2 regions of the Streptomyces ortus genome follow, and region 2 is predicted to be linked to the other one. Evidence: riboswitches for the same ligand, from Rfam matches in the RefSeq annotation. Region 2 holds a riboswitch; the other holds the start of a gene.
What was found. A riboswitch is a leader RNA that binds a small molecule or an ion and turns the genes downstream of it on or off. The one in region 2 is predicted to bind ZMP and ZTP.

Region 1: it holds a riboswitch for ZMP and ZTP, as region 2 does, so the genes downstream of both, K3769_RS36280 (bifunctional 5,10-methylenetetrahydrofolate dehydrogenase/5,10-methenyltetrahydrofolate cyclohydrolase) here and K3769_RS14735 (glycine hydroxymethyltransferase) in region 2, are expected to answer to the same signal.

What each region holds. Positions count from the first base shown of each region.
Region 1 is NZ_JAIFZO010000002.1:7,608,716-7,615,708, reverse strand. Features, by position in the region: gene K3769_RS36295 (hypothetical protein) at 36-260, opposite strand; gene K3769_RS36290 (hypothetical protein) at 429-728, opposite strand; gene K3769_RS36285 (hypothetical protein) at 1,213-2,067, shown strand; ZMP/ZTP riboswitch at 2,085-2,171, shown strand; gene K3769_RS36280 (bifunctional 5,10-methylenetetrahydrofolate dehydrogenase/5,10-methenyltetrahydrofolate cyclohydrolase) at 2,192-3,052, shown strand; gene K3769_RS36275 (CU044_5270 family protein) at 3,068-4,135, opposite strand; gene K3769_RS36270 (RNA polymerase sigma factor) at 4,128-4,706, opposite strand; partial or broken gene ctaD (aa3-type cytochrome oxidase subunit I) at 4,812-6,446, shown strand; gene K3769_RS36260 (M6 family metalloprotease domain-containing protein) at 6,618-6,993, opposite strand, start outside.
Region 2 is NZ_JAIFZO010000002.1:2,607,142-2,614,134, reverse strand. Features, by position in the region: gene trpS (tryptophan--tRNA ligase) at 1-466, opposite strand, end outside; gene K3769_RS14740 (hypothetical protein) at 721-1,344, shown strand; gene K3769_RS14735 (glycine hydroxymethyltransferase) at 1,379-2,833, opposite strand; ZMP/ZTP riboswitch at 2,865-2,951, opposite strand; gene K3769_RS14730 (glutathionylspermidine synthase family protein) at 3,044-4,243, opposite strand; gene K3769_RS14725 (hypothetical protein) at 4,414-4,773, opposite strand; gene pdxR (MocR-like pyridoxine biosynthesis transcription factor PdxR) at 5,112-6,545, opposite strand; gene K3769_RS14715 (carboxymuconolactone decarboxylase family protein) at 6,593-6,993, shown strand, end outside.

The DNA.
Region 1 (6,993 bases), 5.0 Mb from region 2:
CCCGTGCCTGCACACCAGCAGTCACTCGACCTGCGTCAGAGTCCCGGCTCGGGTCCCCAGTAAGAGGAGCCTCCGCCGCGCCACTCGATGAGCGGGGACACCGCAACCTCGTTCTCGTCGAACTCCAGCCCGGCGCGGCGCAGGAACTCGACGATGTCCGGGAGGTTCATGGCGGTGCCGATCGGCTCGCCGTGGACCGTCACGCGTCGGCCGCCGTCGCCGCGCGGCGGATGCACGAGTACTGCGGGGTGTTCGGACATGCTCTCAGCCTCACCCGGACCGCCCCCGCGCGCATCCGGGCGGGTCCGATGCCCACCGGATCGTCACCGGGCCTCTCAGCGACCCACACGGCGAGGCCCCGGACCGGCACGGCCCGGAACGGCCCGGAACGGATGGGCCCAGCCCCGCACGGCCCGGTACAGGGCAGCTCAGTACTCGATCGCCGGGAGCAGTCCCGTGACGGGGGCGGCGAGGTCGGTCACCTGGTGCAGCTGCTCCAGCTGGTAGAGGCCGTTCAGCTGGTTGAGGGACTGGATGCCGTCGGAGATCTTCGGGATCTTGTTCCGGTGCTCGACGGGGAGGTCGCTCACGGCGATCTGGTCGAGCTCCGCGATCGGGTCCAGTTTTGCCTTCTCGGGGACCGTGGCGGCGCCCGCTGACGGTACGGCGAGACCCGTGACGCTGATGGCGAGACCAACGGCGGCGACAATACGTCGTGTTGAGATCATGCTTTCAGCAACGGTGACAAGCTGCTCGCGGACACGGCTCCGCCCGCCCCCTCACCCGACAGGCGCATCGGTACGGCTGCGCTTGCCGGGACTCCCGTGCCGGAGGAGTCTCGGAGAAGAGGCCTCGCACGGCCCGCTCCGCACCGCGGGCCACGGCCTCATTCGCCAGTGGTCCACCAGGAGGTCTGCCATGGACGCCGAGGAATGACGCCGAGGGTCCGGATCACCTCCCGTCTGACCTGGACCTTCACGGCCCGGCTGAGCCCGGGCCCACCGACGCGGCCCCGGCCGGCTCGCGGGGCCGTCCGGCGCGTGCCCGCCGCACTCCTCCGATCGGCGGTCCGCTCGGCACTGCGGGCCGCGCGTCCCCGTCGGTGATCGCTTCGCCGACCTCCCGGGGCGGCGGTGGCTCAGTCGCCCGTTGTCCTGAAGTCGCGCAATAGTTTCCTTGTGGATGGTTTTTCTGATTACTACCTTCCTCGCCATGACAAAGACGAGTACGCCGCACGCCGCCCTCCCGGTGGTCGAGGTCACCGCCGCGGCACGTGAACTGGCCCGGGCCGGACGGTGGCAGCGCGCGTTATGCCTCCTCGACGCCACGGTCACCACCGAGCCGCGCGACCGGGCGGCTCTCGCACTCGCCGGCGCGCAGATCGCCCTGGAGCGCGACTGGTTCGGCGGTACGGACACGGCGGACGCCCGGATCGCCACCGCGGACTCCGCGATCGGCGGGCTCACCGAGCCGGTCGGGCGCTGGGACCTGGACTTCGTACGGCTGCGGCACGCGTACTTCCGGCTGCTGCTCGGCGACGGCGCCTTCCGGTTCGGGCCCGCCGGCAAGGACCCCGCCGAGCTGGCGGAACTGCGGCGGCGCGCGGACGAGTTGTGCGAACGGGCGGCCGACGACGTACGCCGGGGCTGGGCGCGGATGTACCTGGGGCTGATCGTCGACAACCTGTTCGCCGAACGGGACGAGGCACCCGCGCACTACGAACTCGCCCTGCACGCGGGGGAATCGGCCGACGACCTGCTGGCCCGCGAGGCGCTGCGCCACCTCGGCGACCACGACCACGACAACCTCGACCACGAGCGGGCGCGGCAGCGCTGGACCCGGGCGACCGCTCTCGGCGCCCGCGCCGGGAACGTCCCCGGGACCCTCTCCCAGCAGATGCTCCTGGCCGTCCTGGCCCGCGACACCGGCGACGAACCGGCCGCCACGGCCCTCGCCACGGAGGTCGCGCGCTGGGCCGGAGCGATCGGAGCCGTCCGCGTGGCGTCCCAGGCGACCGCGTTCCTGACGGGGACGGATCCCACCACCGGCCGCGGGAACGAGGGCTGAGGGCCGGGCGTAAACTGGCCGCAGGCCGTGACTGGCGCTGAGGTGGACCACCACCGGGGAGCGGCCCGACGCAACCGTCACCGCCGCGCGCCTGGGCATCTTCCACGACGCTCAGGAGCGACACATGTCCCAGGCCACAGCCACACTCATGGACGGCACCGGTCTCGCCCGGCGGATCGTCGAGGAGACGGCGAAGCAGGCGGCCGACCTCACCGGACGCACGGGCGTAACGCCCTGTCTCGCCACCGTGCTGGTGGGCGAGGACCCGGCGTCCGTCACCTACGTACGGATGAAGCAGAACCGTTCGCGCAAGGCGGGGATCGCCTCACGGCACGTGTCCCTGCCCGCCGCGACCACGACCGCCGAGCTGATCGGCACACTCACCGAGCTGTCCGCGGACCCCACCGTGCACGGCATCCTGCTCCAGCACCCGATGGGGCCCCACATCGACGAGCGGGCGGCCTTCGAGGCGATCGCCCCGCAGAAGGACGTCGACGGGGTGACCCTCGCCTCCTTCTCCGCGATGAGCTTCGGACTGCCCGGTTTCTCCTCGTGCACCCCGGGCGCGATCATGCGCCTCCTCGACGCGTACGACGTCGATCCGGCCGGCCGGCGTGCCGTGGTGGTGGGCCGCAGCGCGATCCTGGGCAGGCCGGTGGGCATGCTGCTGCTCGGCCGCGACGCCACGGTGACGTACTGCCACTCGCGCACCCCGGCCGGCGACCTGTCGGCGGTCCTGCGGGAGGCGGACATCGTGGTGGCCGCGGTGGGGCGTGCCCGGCTGATCCGCGGGGAGGACATCAAGCCGGGCGCGGTCGTCGTCGACGCCGGCTACAACGCCGGGAACGTGGGTGACGTCGACTTCGACGGCGCCCGTGAACGGGCCTCGCTGATCACCCCCGTGCCCGGTGGTGTCGGTCCGGTGACGATCGCCACGCTGCTGTCCCAGACCGTCGAGGCGGCCGTCCGGCAGACCGGCGCCTGATCAGGGGCGGGGACGTCAGCGGATCCACGCGCTGTACTCCATGACGTCCCCCGCCTCGACGCCGTACTCGGGCTCGTCGGCGGAGGCCGTGGACTCCAGGCCCAGTACGGCACCGGTGGCCGGGTCCATGATCAGCATCCGGCGGTAACCGGATCCGTCGTACACGTACGCCTGCCCGGGCCGGCCGAGGCGGTCGGTCACCCGGCCGACCGGCCTCAGCCCCTCCGCGTCCGCGAGGAGACGGGCGAGTGCGGCGTTCTCGCGGGCGCCGGGGGTCCAGGTGTCGAGGAGTACCGCGACGGCGTCCAGCAGTTCGGGGGTGGTCGGCGGGCCGTCGAGGTGCTGGGCCTCGCGCAGATATGCGCGCAGCCGCGCGGTGTCGTGCGGGGGCGGTGACTGGGGCGGGGCGTCGCTCCAGCTCGGCGGGAAGGTCTGCTCGCTGATGACGTGCCCGTCGTCGACGAGGCGCGGGCCGTCGTCCGCTTCGCCGAGCACCCGCCGGCCGGGGTGGCGCGGGTCGGTCGCGACGACCAGGACCGTGTGGCTGTCGTCGGCGTTCCAGCGCACGACGCGTTCCACGGGCAGCGTGATCGGCGGCTCGTTCTCCGACATGCCCACGCTCCACGACTGCACGTGCGTGCCCTTGCGCAGCCCCGCCGCCCCGTCGTCCCCCGCCTCCCGCTCTGCCAGCTCTGCCAGCCTGTCGAGGGGTACGGGAGTGGAGTCGGCCCGGACCACCAGCGGGCGGGGCGCGGCCACCGCCGGGGTGGTGTTCGGGCCCGCCAGGAGGAGAGCGGTGGCGGTCACGGCGATCACCACGGTGGCCGCGAGCGCCCAGAGGAGACGGGTACGGGTGCGCCACGGGCGGGGTCCGGTGCCCGCGCCGCCCGTCTCGGCACCCGCCTCAGCGCCCGCGTGCCCGCCCGCACTCGCGCTCGTATCCGCGCTCGTATCCGCGCTCGCGCTGGCCAGGAGGTGGGCCAGGTGGCTCTCGGCCCCGGGGCCCAGCGGGCCGTCGCCGAGACGGGGGTCGTCGGAGGGCACCGGGTCGGCTCGGCGCAGCAGTTCGAGTTCGTCAGCCATGGCCCTGCTCCTTCGGGGTGTCGCGGCGGGGCGTCCCGGGGTCCGCGGCCACGGCGCCCGGGGCCACCGTGATCCGCAGGCGGTCGATCTCGGTCCTGAGGCGGCGACGGGCCCGGTGCAGCCGCATCACCGCCGCCCGGCTGCCGCAGCCGAGGGCCACGGCGATCTCGTCGACCCCGAGTTCCTCCCAGGCGGTGAGCCGCAGCACCTCCTGGTCGGCCGGGGAGAGGCGGGCCAGCGCGTCGTGCACCCACTCGGCGGGCCGCTCGGAGCCGGGGCTGTCCACGATGTGCCGGCCGTGGGCGGTCTCGTCGTTCCCGAGCCTGTTCATCAGCCGCCGCCGGCGCCCGTAGCCGCGTACCGCGTTCGACAGGCAGTTGCGCGCCACGCCGTACAGCCAGGGAAGCGGGGACGCGGGCAGGTCGGACCGGCGCCGCCAGGCGACGGTGAAGACCTCCGCCACCACTTCCTCGACTTCGCTCGTCCGGCCGTCCAGTCGCCGCGCAACATAGCGGCTGACCGCCCAGTAGTGCTCGCGATAGGCAGCGGCGAAGATCTCGTCGTTGCTCATGTTGCGTATGTGTCCGGCAGGTCCGCGATCGTCACACCTGTTTCGGTGATCCTTGTCGCTCCGCTCACGTGTGACGTCGAAGGGGCGGACGGACACAGGCGGATCATGGAGAGCAACACTGTCACCCCGGCGCTCGCGCCCCCACGCCCGGGCCGCCGTCCCGGCCTCGCCGCCGTCCGGTGGCTGACCACCACGGACCACAAGACGATCGGCACGATGTACCTGGTCACGTCGTTCGCGTTCTTCTGCGTCGGTGGCGTCATGGCGCTGCTGATGCGCGCCGAACTGGCCCGTCCCGGCACGCAGATCATGTCGAACGAGCAGTTCAACCAGGCGTTCACGATGCACGGCACGATCATGCTGCTGATGTTCGCGACGCCGCTGTTCGCGGGCTTCGCCAACTGGATCATGCCGCTGCAGATCGGCGCGCCCGACGTGGCGTTCCCGCGGCTGAACATGTTCGCCTACTGGCTGTACCTGTTCGGCTCGCTCATCGCGGTCGGTGGCTTCCTCACCCCGCAGGGCGCGGCGGACTTCGGCTGGTTCGCCTACAGCCCGCTCTCGGACGCGGTCCGCTCGCCGGGCATCGGCGCCGACATGTGGATCATGGGTCTGGCCTTCTCCGGCTTCGGCACCATCCTCGGCGCGGTCAACTTCATCACCACCATCATCTGCATGCGCGCCCCCGGCATGACGATGTTCCGTATGCCGATCTTCGTGTGGAACGTGCTGCTCACCGCGGTCCTGGTGCTGCTCGCCTTCCCCGTGCTCGCCGCCGCGCTGTTCGCGCTGGAGGCGGATCGGAAATTCGGCGCGCACATCTTCGATGCGGCGAACGGTGGAGCGTTGCTGTGGCAGCACTTGTTCTGGTTCTTCGGCCATCCGGAGGTGTACATCATCGCGTTGCCGTTCTTCGGCATCATCTCCGAGGTCATTCCGGTCTTCTCCCGCAAGCCGATGTTCGGCTACATGGGCCTGATCGGCGCGACCATCGCCATCGCGGGTCTGTCCGTGACGGTGTGGGCGCACCACATGTACGTCACCGGCGGTGTGCTGCTGCCGTTCTTCTCCTTCATGACGTTCCTCATCGCCGTACCGACCGGCGTGAAGTTCTTCAACTGGATCGGCACGATGTGGCGGGGCTCGCTGTCCTTCGAGACGCCGATGCTGTGGGCGACCGGTTTTCTCGTCACGTTCGTGTTCGGTGGTCTGACCGGTGTCATCCTGGCGTCGCCGACGATGGACTTCCACGTCTCGGACTCGTACTTCGTGGTCGCACACTTCCACTACGTGATATTCGGCACGGTCGTGTTCGCGATGTTCTCCGGCTTCCACTTCTGGTGGCCGAAGTTCACCGGCAAGATGCTCGACGAACGCCTCGGAAAAGTCACCTTCTGGACGCTGTTCATCGGCTTCCACGGGACGTTCCTCGTCCAGCACTGGCTGGGCGCGAACGGAATGCAGCGCAGGATTCCCGACTATCTGGCCGTGGAGGGATTCACGTTCCTCAACACGGTCTCCAGTATCTTCTCCTTCGTCCTCGGGTTGTCCCTGCTGCCGTTCTTCTACAACATCTGGAAGACGGCGAAGTACGGCGAGAAGGTCGAGGTCGACGACCCGTGGGGGTACGGCCGTTCGCTGGAGTGGGCCACGTCCTGCCCGCCGCCGCGGCACAACTTCGTCGTTCTGCCGCGGATTCGTTCGGAGTCTCCGGCGTTCGATCTGCACCACCCTGAGATCGGGTAGGGCAACGGACTGCGCAGTTCCCCGCGCCCCTGAAAGACTAAGGATTGCGCCGTTCCCCGCGCCCCTGAAAAGCCAAAAGATTGCGCCGTTCCCCGCGCCCCTGAAAAGCCAAAAGATTGCGCAGTTCCCCGCGCCCCTTTGAGGGTGCGGGGAACTGCGCGGTGGTCAGGTCACCGTGATGTGGACCGTCATCTCGTCGGACCCTGCCGTGCCCGCCGTCTCCACGGTGATCCCCGTCCACTTGCCGTCGGGCAGGTTGAGCGGGGGCTCCGTCCTCTCGCCGACCGTGTTGCGGTCCCCGAACGGGTACAGGTCGTCGCTGTCGCCCCGGTTCCCCCGGCCGAACATCCGTGAGAGGTCGCCCCGGCCGTCGGCCTGAAGGAGCTCGATGGCGAGGTTCTGCTCGTCGTTGACGTTGTCGATCGACTCGTCGACGACGTACACCGCGATCCCCTCGTCGGGCAGGAAGGCGTCCTGCCCCCGGCGACGGCGGTACTCGACGAGGACGTACTGGCTGTCGGACATCGTCTCGGGGTTCTGC
Region 2 (6,993 bases):
GGCGCTGGTCCTCGCCCACGGGGACCTCGTTGGCCTGGTACAGCAGGATGTCCGCGACCTGCAGGATCGGGTACGTGAAGAGGCCGACGGAGGCGCGGTCGGCGCCCTGCCTGGCGGACTTGTCCTTGAACTGGGTCATGCGGGAGGCCTCGCCGAAACCGGTGAGGCAGTTCATGATCCACGCGAGCTGGGCGTGCTCGGGGACATGGCTCTGGACGAACAGGGTGCAGCGCTCGGGGTCGAGCCCGGCGGCGAGCAGCTGGGCGGCGGCGAGCCGGGTGTTCGCGCGCAGGTCCGCGGGGTCCTGCGGAAGGGTGATCGCATGCAGGTCCACGACCATGTAGAAGGCGTCGTGGGACTCCTGCAGGGCCACCCACTGGCGGACGGCGCCGAGGTAGTTGCCGAGGTGGAACGAGCCTGCGGTGGGCTGGATTCCGGAGAGCACACGGGGACGGTCGAGAGCCATGCTCATCATTCTCTCAGGTGTCGGGGGCCGCTCCGGAACTGGTCGGAAACAGGTGGGATCCGATCCGTCCCCGACGGTGTAACAAAAGGGTGGGACGGGGCGAGGGTGCGGTCGCCGATGAGACGAGGAACACAGTGCGGAGCAGGGGTACAGGGGTCACCGTGATCGCCTCGGCGGCCGTGGCCGTCGGGTCCGCCGTGGCCGCCGCGTTCACCGTGGTCGTCGGGTGTGCCTTTGTCGTCGGGTTCGGGGCGGTGCCGGCGCACGCGGCGGGGCCGGGCGGCCCCGGAGGCGACTCGCCGGATCTCGCGGTCGTCGTGGCGGGGGACGGTACGGGGCGGACCACGAGCGTGCGCTCCGGCGAGCCGGACTTCGCACGACTCCGGCAGCTGCTGCGGCCGACGGCCACCGGCACGGAGAAGGTCCCGCAGGACTGGATCGAGGGCCGCCACCCCGCCGTGCGGGCCACGGTCACCTGGGGGACGACCGGAGTGGGCGGCTGGCCGGAGACGGACCGGGCGCCCGGGGGCGACATCTTCATGGGGCGCCAGGACCAGGTGTTCCTGGCCGGGGACGGCACGCCCTGGATCAGGTCCGACCCGGCCCCCGACGTGGACGACGACGACCTCCGCTGGCACCGGGCGTCCCGGACGGTCTACGACCAGGTGGAGCGTACGGCGTTGTTCGGGTCCGGACCCGTCGTGGGCGGCGGGCCCGGAACCGGGGACCGGGCGTGGTGGGCGCAGCCGGGGCTCGCGCGGGGCCTGGCGGCGGGACTCGTCCTCGGCTGCGGCGGCACGGTGCTGATACGCCGAGCGGCGGCCCGGCGCGAGCCCGGGCCGCCGCGGGAGCCACGACAGGAGCTGATCGACCTGTGAGACGGACGGCCGGGTGGCCGGGTGGCCGGGGAACTCAGCCGAGGTCGATCTCCGGGTACAGCGGGAAACCGGTCAGGAGGTCGGTCGCGCGGTGCGAGATCTCGTCCGCGACCTTCGCGTCGAGGATGTGCTGGGCCTTGGAGGGGGCGCCCTTCTTGGTGGTGCCCGCTTCCGTGGTGGTGAGGACGCGGTCGATGAGGCCCGCGATCTCGTCCATCTCGGCGGCCCCCAGACCCCGGGTGGTCAGCGCGGGCGTACCGATCCGGATGCCCGAGGTGTACCAGGCGCCGTTCGGGTCGGCGGGGATCGCGTTGCGGTTGGTGACGATGCCCGAGTCGAGCAGGGCCGACTCGGCCTGGCGGCCGGTGAGACCGTAGGAGGAAGCCACGTCGATGAGGTTGAGGTGGTTGTCCGTGCCGCCGGTGACCAGCGTGGCACCGCGCCGCATCAGGCCCTCGGCGAGGGCGCGGGCGTTGTCGACGACGGCCTGGGCGTAGTCGCGGAACTCGGGACGGCGCGCCTCGGCGAGGGCGACCGCCTTGGCGGCCATGACGTGCGGGAGCGGGCCGCCCAGGACCATCGGGCAGCCGCGGTCGACCTGGTCGGCGAGCGACGAGTCGCACAGCACCATTCCGCCGCGCGGGCCACGCAGCGACTTGTGGGTGGTCGTGGTGACGATCTGGGCGTGCGGGACCGGGTCGAAGTCCCCGGTGAGGACCTTGCCGGCGACGAGTCCCGCGAAGTGGGCCATGTCGACCATGAGCGTGGCGCCGACCTCGTCGGCGATCTCGCGCATGATCCGGAAGTTCACGAGCCGGGGGTACGCGGAGTAGCCGGCGACGATGATCATCGGCTTGAACTCGCGGGCGGTGACGCGCAGCGCCTCGTAGTCGATGAGGCCGGTGGTGGGGTCGGTGCCGTAGGAACGCTGGTCGAACATCTTGCCGGAGATGTTCGGGCGGAAGCCGTGAGTGAGGTGGCCGCCGGCGTCCAGGGACATGCCGAGCATGCGCTGGTTACCGAAGGCCCGGCGCAGCTCGGCCCAGTCGGCCTCGGAGAGGTCGTTGACGTTGCGGACGCCGGCCTTCTCCAGGGCGGGGACCTCGACACGCTGACCGAGTACGGCCCAGAAGGCGACGAGGTTGGCGTCGATGCCGGAGTGCGGCTGGGCGTAGGCGTGCTCGGCGCCGAAGAGCTCGCGGGCGTGCTCGGCGGCGAGGGCCTCGACGGTGTCCACGTTGCGGCAGCCCGCGTAGAAGCGGCGGCCGACGGTGCCTTCCGCGTACTTGTCGCTGAACCAGTTGCCCATCGCGAGGAGGGTGGCCGGGGAGGCGTAGTTCTCGGAGGCGATCAGCTTGAGCATCTCGCGCTGGTCGGCGACCTCCTGCCCGATGGCGTCGGCGATCCGGGGTTCGACGGCGCGGATCACTTCGAGGGCGCTGCGGAAGGCGGTGGACTCGGTGGAGAGGGGTGCGCGGGATTCTGACATGACGGCCTCCGGACGTGGCGTTCGGCGTTCACGGTTCGGCCCAGGCGCACGGCACACGGTTCCCGGGCCGCTCCCCGATGGTCGATCCCATCCCAGCGCGCCAGTCACGGCCCGTGGATCAGCGTACCGAAAGCGCTCCGGAGGGAGATCTCGCCGTCCACCATGTGACCCACGGCAGGGGCGGCCGGGCCGGGCCGCCCCTGCCGTGGGTCACAGGATCACGTGCGGCAGGAAGCGCGCGTACTCGTCCGTCACCAGCCCGGACGATTCGCGGATGCCGAGGCCGGCCGGCTCGTCCCCGACGACCCAGGCGCCGAGGACGACCCGGTTGCCGTCGAAGGACGGCAGGGGTGCCAGCTCCTGGTAGCAGCAGGCCTCCTCCCGGACGGCGAGGGGGACGGGGACGGGACCAGGCGCCGGTTCGTGGACGGTGACGCCGGCGCCCTCGCGGCCGAGGAGGGGCTTGGCCACGTATCCGGTGGTGGTGGCCAGTTCGCGGGGGCCGTCGAGGTAGGCCGGGAGGAGGTTCGGGTGGTCGGGGTACAGCTCCCAGAGGATGGCGAGGAGGGCCTTGTTGCTGAGCAGCATCTTCCAGGCGGGCTCGATCCACATCGTCGTACCCGTGCCGCCGCCGTTGTCGAGGGTGTCCAGGACGTGCGCGGCGAAGCGGTCGGTGGTGAGCCATTCCCAGGGGTAGAGCTTGAAGCAGCTGCGGATGAAGCGGAGCCGCTTGTCGACGAAACGTCCGGAGAGGCGGTCCCAGCCGATCTCCTCCATCGCGATCCAGGCGGTGTCGAGCCCGGCCTGTTCCGCGGTCTCCTTCAGGTAGCCGACCGTCATGAGGTCCTCGCCGAGTTCGTCGGCGGCGGAGTGCGCGAAGTAGAGGGGGCTGCCCGGCGGGAGGAGGGGGGCCTGCTTCCGCCAGGCCTCGACCAGCCGTTCGTGGAGGGAGTTCCACTGGTCGGCGCCGGGGAAACGTTCCTCCATCCAGAACCACTGGGGGCTCGCGGCCTCGACGAGCGAGGTCGGGGTGTCGGCGTTGTACTCCAGGAGCTTCGCCGGGCCCGTGCCGTCGTAGCGGAGGTCGAAACGCCCGTACAGAGAGGGCAGTTCGGCGCGGCGGCGCCAGGCCTCGGCGACCGTCTCCGCCACCCGCGGGTCGGTGATCCCGAGGTCGGCGAGGCGGTTCCCGGTGACGATGTACTCGGCGGCGGCCAGGCACATCGTGTGGAGTTCCCCGACGACCTCCTCCAGGGCCTCGACCTCGGGCAGGGAGAAGACGTAGTGGGCGGACTCGTCCCAGTAGGGGCGCAGGGAGTCGTCGGGGTAGCGGGTGAGGGGGTAGATGAGGCCCTGGTCCTCGACTGTCCGCTGCCAGCCGGGGCGGGGTTGCATGGTTCGGCGTTCCACAGTGGTGTGTCCGTAGTCCGTCAGCGCGTCGGTGCGTCGGTGCGTCAGCGTTCGATACGTCAGTACATCGGGCCGTCAGTACATCGGGCCGTCAGTACAACGGCCCGTCGGTACGTCGGTCCGTCAGGGCGGTCCGTCAGGGCGGTCCGTCAGGGCGGTCCGCGTCGCGGTCAGCCGCCGCCGCTGCCGGAGTCCGAGCAGCCGAAGCCGCCCCGGTCGACGGCCTCGCTGCGGCTGAAGGTGCCGTCCTCGGCACGGCCGCCAGAGACGTCGGCGTCGTAGTACCAGGCGGCGTCGGTCCCGCCGCTCCTGCCGGTGCCGCCCGTCCCGCGCTTCTTGCCCGCCGACGAGGAGCCGGACGCGCAGTTCTTGTCGGCGACGACCTTGTAGCCGCCCGTGTAGTCGTAGCTGTCGCGGTCCACACAGCGGCGGTCGGGATCGGACCCGCAGGAGGTGAGGGCCGTCGCCAGGACGCCCATGCCACCGAGTACGACCGTGCTGGACCGAAGTCTTCTGCGCTGCTCTGCCATGTCTCTCCCCCGTCCGGCCCGTCCGGCGGGCCCGTCAGTCACAGCGTAAAGATCACGTGCCCTGCTTGTACAAGCGGCTACCCCAACTCTCGCTCCCCTAAAGTCACTTTGTGCTCTTTGGAATGCTGTGGGCACTAGGGGGTGTGTTTCGGGACGGCGACGGTGCTGCAGGCGGTCGCCGCGCGGGCGGCCGGGCCGGGCACCGGGACCGCTGCCGCGGCTTCCCGTGTGGACGCCGCTCTGTTCCTGCGGGCCGTCCGTCAGTGGCGGTATGGAGTGACGAGGGGACGGGGTGACGGGGTGACGGGGGGACGGCGGAACCGAGGGGTCCGGCCGGTCTAGGGCAGCGCCGCGCACAGTGTTTCCAGTGCTCCCGGCCAGCCGCTGTCCGACGGGGTTCCGTAGCCGACCACCAGGGCGTCCGTCGGGGGGAGCGTGGCCGCCGGGTGGCGGTAACGGGTCAGGCCGTGGGCGGCCAGGCCGTGCCAGGCCGCCGCGCGGACCACCGACTGCTCGGTGCCGGGCGGGAGCCGCAGCACGGCGTGGAAGCCGGCCGCGATACCGGTGGCCGTGACCGACGGGGCGCGGGCCGCCAGGGCCGTCACGAGCTGGTCGCGGCGGCGCCGGTAACGGAGGCGGGAGGCACGCACATGACGGTCGTACGCGCCCGAGGTGATGAACTCCGCCAGGGTCAGCTGGTCCAGGACCCCGCACGACCAGTCCGCGCCGCCCTTCGCCGCCATGACCTCGGGCGCCACGTCCGGCGGCAGGACCAGCCAGCCGAGGCGCAGGCCGGGCGCGAGCGCCTTGCTGGCGGTGCCGAAGTACACCACGCGGTCCGGGTCGAGGCCCTGGAGCGCGCCCACGGGCTGGCGGTCGTAACGGAACTCGCCGTCGTAGTCGTCCTCCAGGATCAGCCCGCCCGTACGCCGCGCCCAGTCGACGACGGCGGCTCGGCGCTCGGGGCGCAGCGGCACGCCCATGGGGAACTGGTGGGCGGGCGTGAGCAGCACCCCGCCCAGGGTGCCGCCGCCGGCGCGTGCACCGCTCCCACGCCCGCGTTCGGCCAGGTCGTCCGTCCGCGTGCCCAGTTCGTCGAACGGCAGCGGCACCGATTCCAGCCCCGCTCGCTCGATCAGGTCCCAGTGCACGTCGAGGCCGTACGACTCCACCGCGAGCGTCCGCGCGCCCCGCCGCCGCAGCACCTCCCCGAGCAGGATCAGCCCGTGGACGAAACCCGAGCAGATGAGGATGTGCTCGGGGTCGGCGCGTACGCCACGGGCTCGGGCGAGGTAGCCGGCGAGGGCGGTGCGCAGTTCGACACGGCCGCGCGGATCCCCGTAGCCGAGGGCGTCGTTCGGTGCCGCGGTGAGGGCCCGGCGGTAGGCCTTGAGCCACTCCCCGCGCGGGAAGGAGGCGAGGTCAGGGGTGCCGGGGACCAGGTCGTACGCGGGCCCCCGGGGTGACCGGGGCCTGCGCGTCGGCGAGGCCGGGACCGGTACGTCCCGCTGCGCCACCCGCGTGCCCGAGCCCTGGCGTGCGGTGAGCCAGCCCTCGGCGACGAGGTCCGCGTACGCGTCGGCGACCGTGTTGCGGGCGATGCCGAGGTCGGCGGCGAGGGAGCGGGAGGACGGCAGCCGGACGCCCGGTGCGAGCCGTCCGCCGCGCACCGCCTCCCGCAGCGCGTCCGTGAGGCCTCTGCGCAGGCCGGAGCCGGTACGCGCCACGTCGACATGCAGATCCACTCCGAAAGTGGCCCAAGATCCAGCCATGGAAATGGACCATACTCGTGGGCTGGTTCGCTCGTAGGGTCGACAGCATGACGACGACGGAGAACGACACCGCGAAGGACACCTCGTACGCCTCCGAGGACACCCCCCGACTGCAGTGGGCGAAGTTCGCCCCCGAGGTCTACAAGGCGATGGTCCGGCTGGACGCGGCGGCGCGGCGGGGTGTCGACCCTGTGCTGCTGGAGCTGGTGAAGATCCGCACCTCGCAGCTGAACCACTGTGCGTTCTGCCTCGACATGCATACGAAGGACGCGTTCGCGGCGGGTGAGAGCGTCGAGCGGATCGTGCAGCTCAACGCGTGGGAGGAGTCGCGGCACTTCTACACGGAGAAGGAGTTGGCGGCGCTCGCGCTGACCGAGGCCGTGACGGTGCTGACGGACGGCTTCGTCCCGGACGAGGTGTTCGAGACCGCCGCGCGGCACTTCGACGA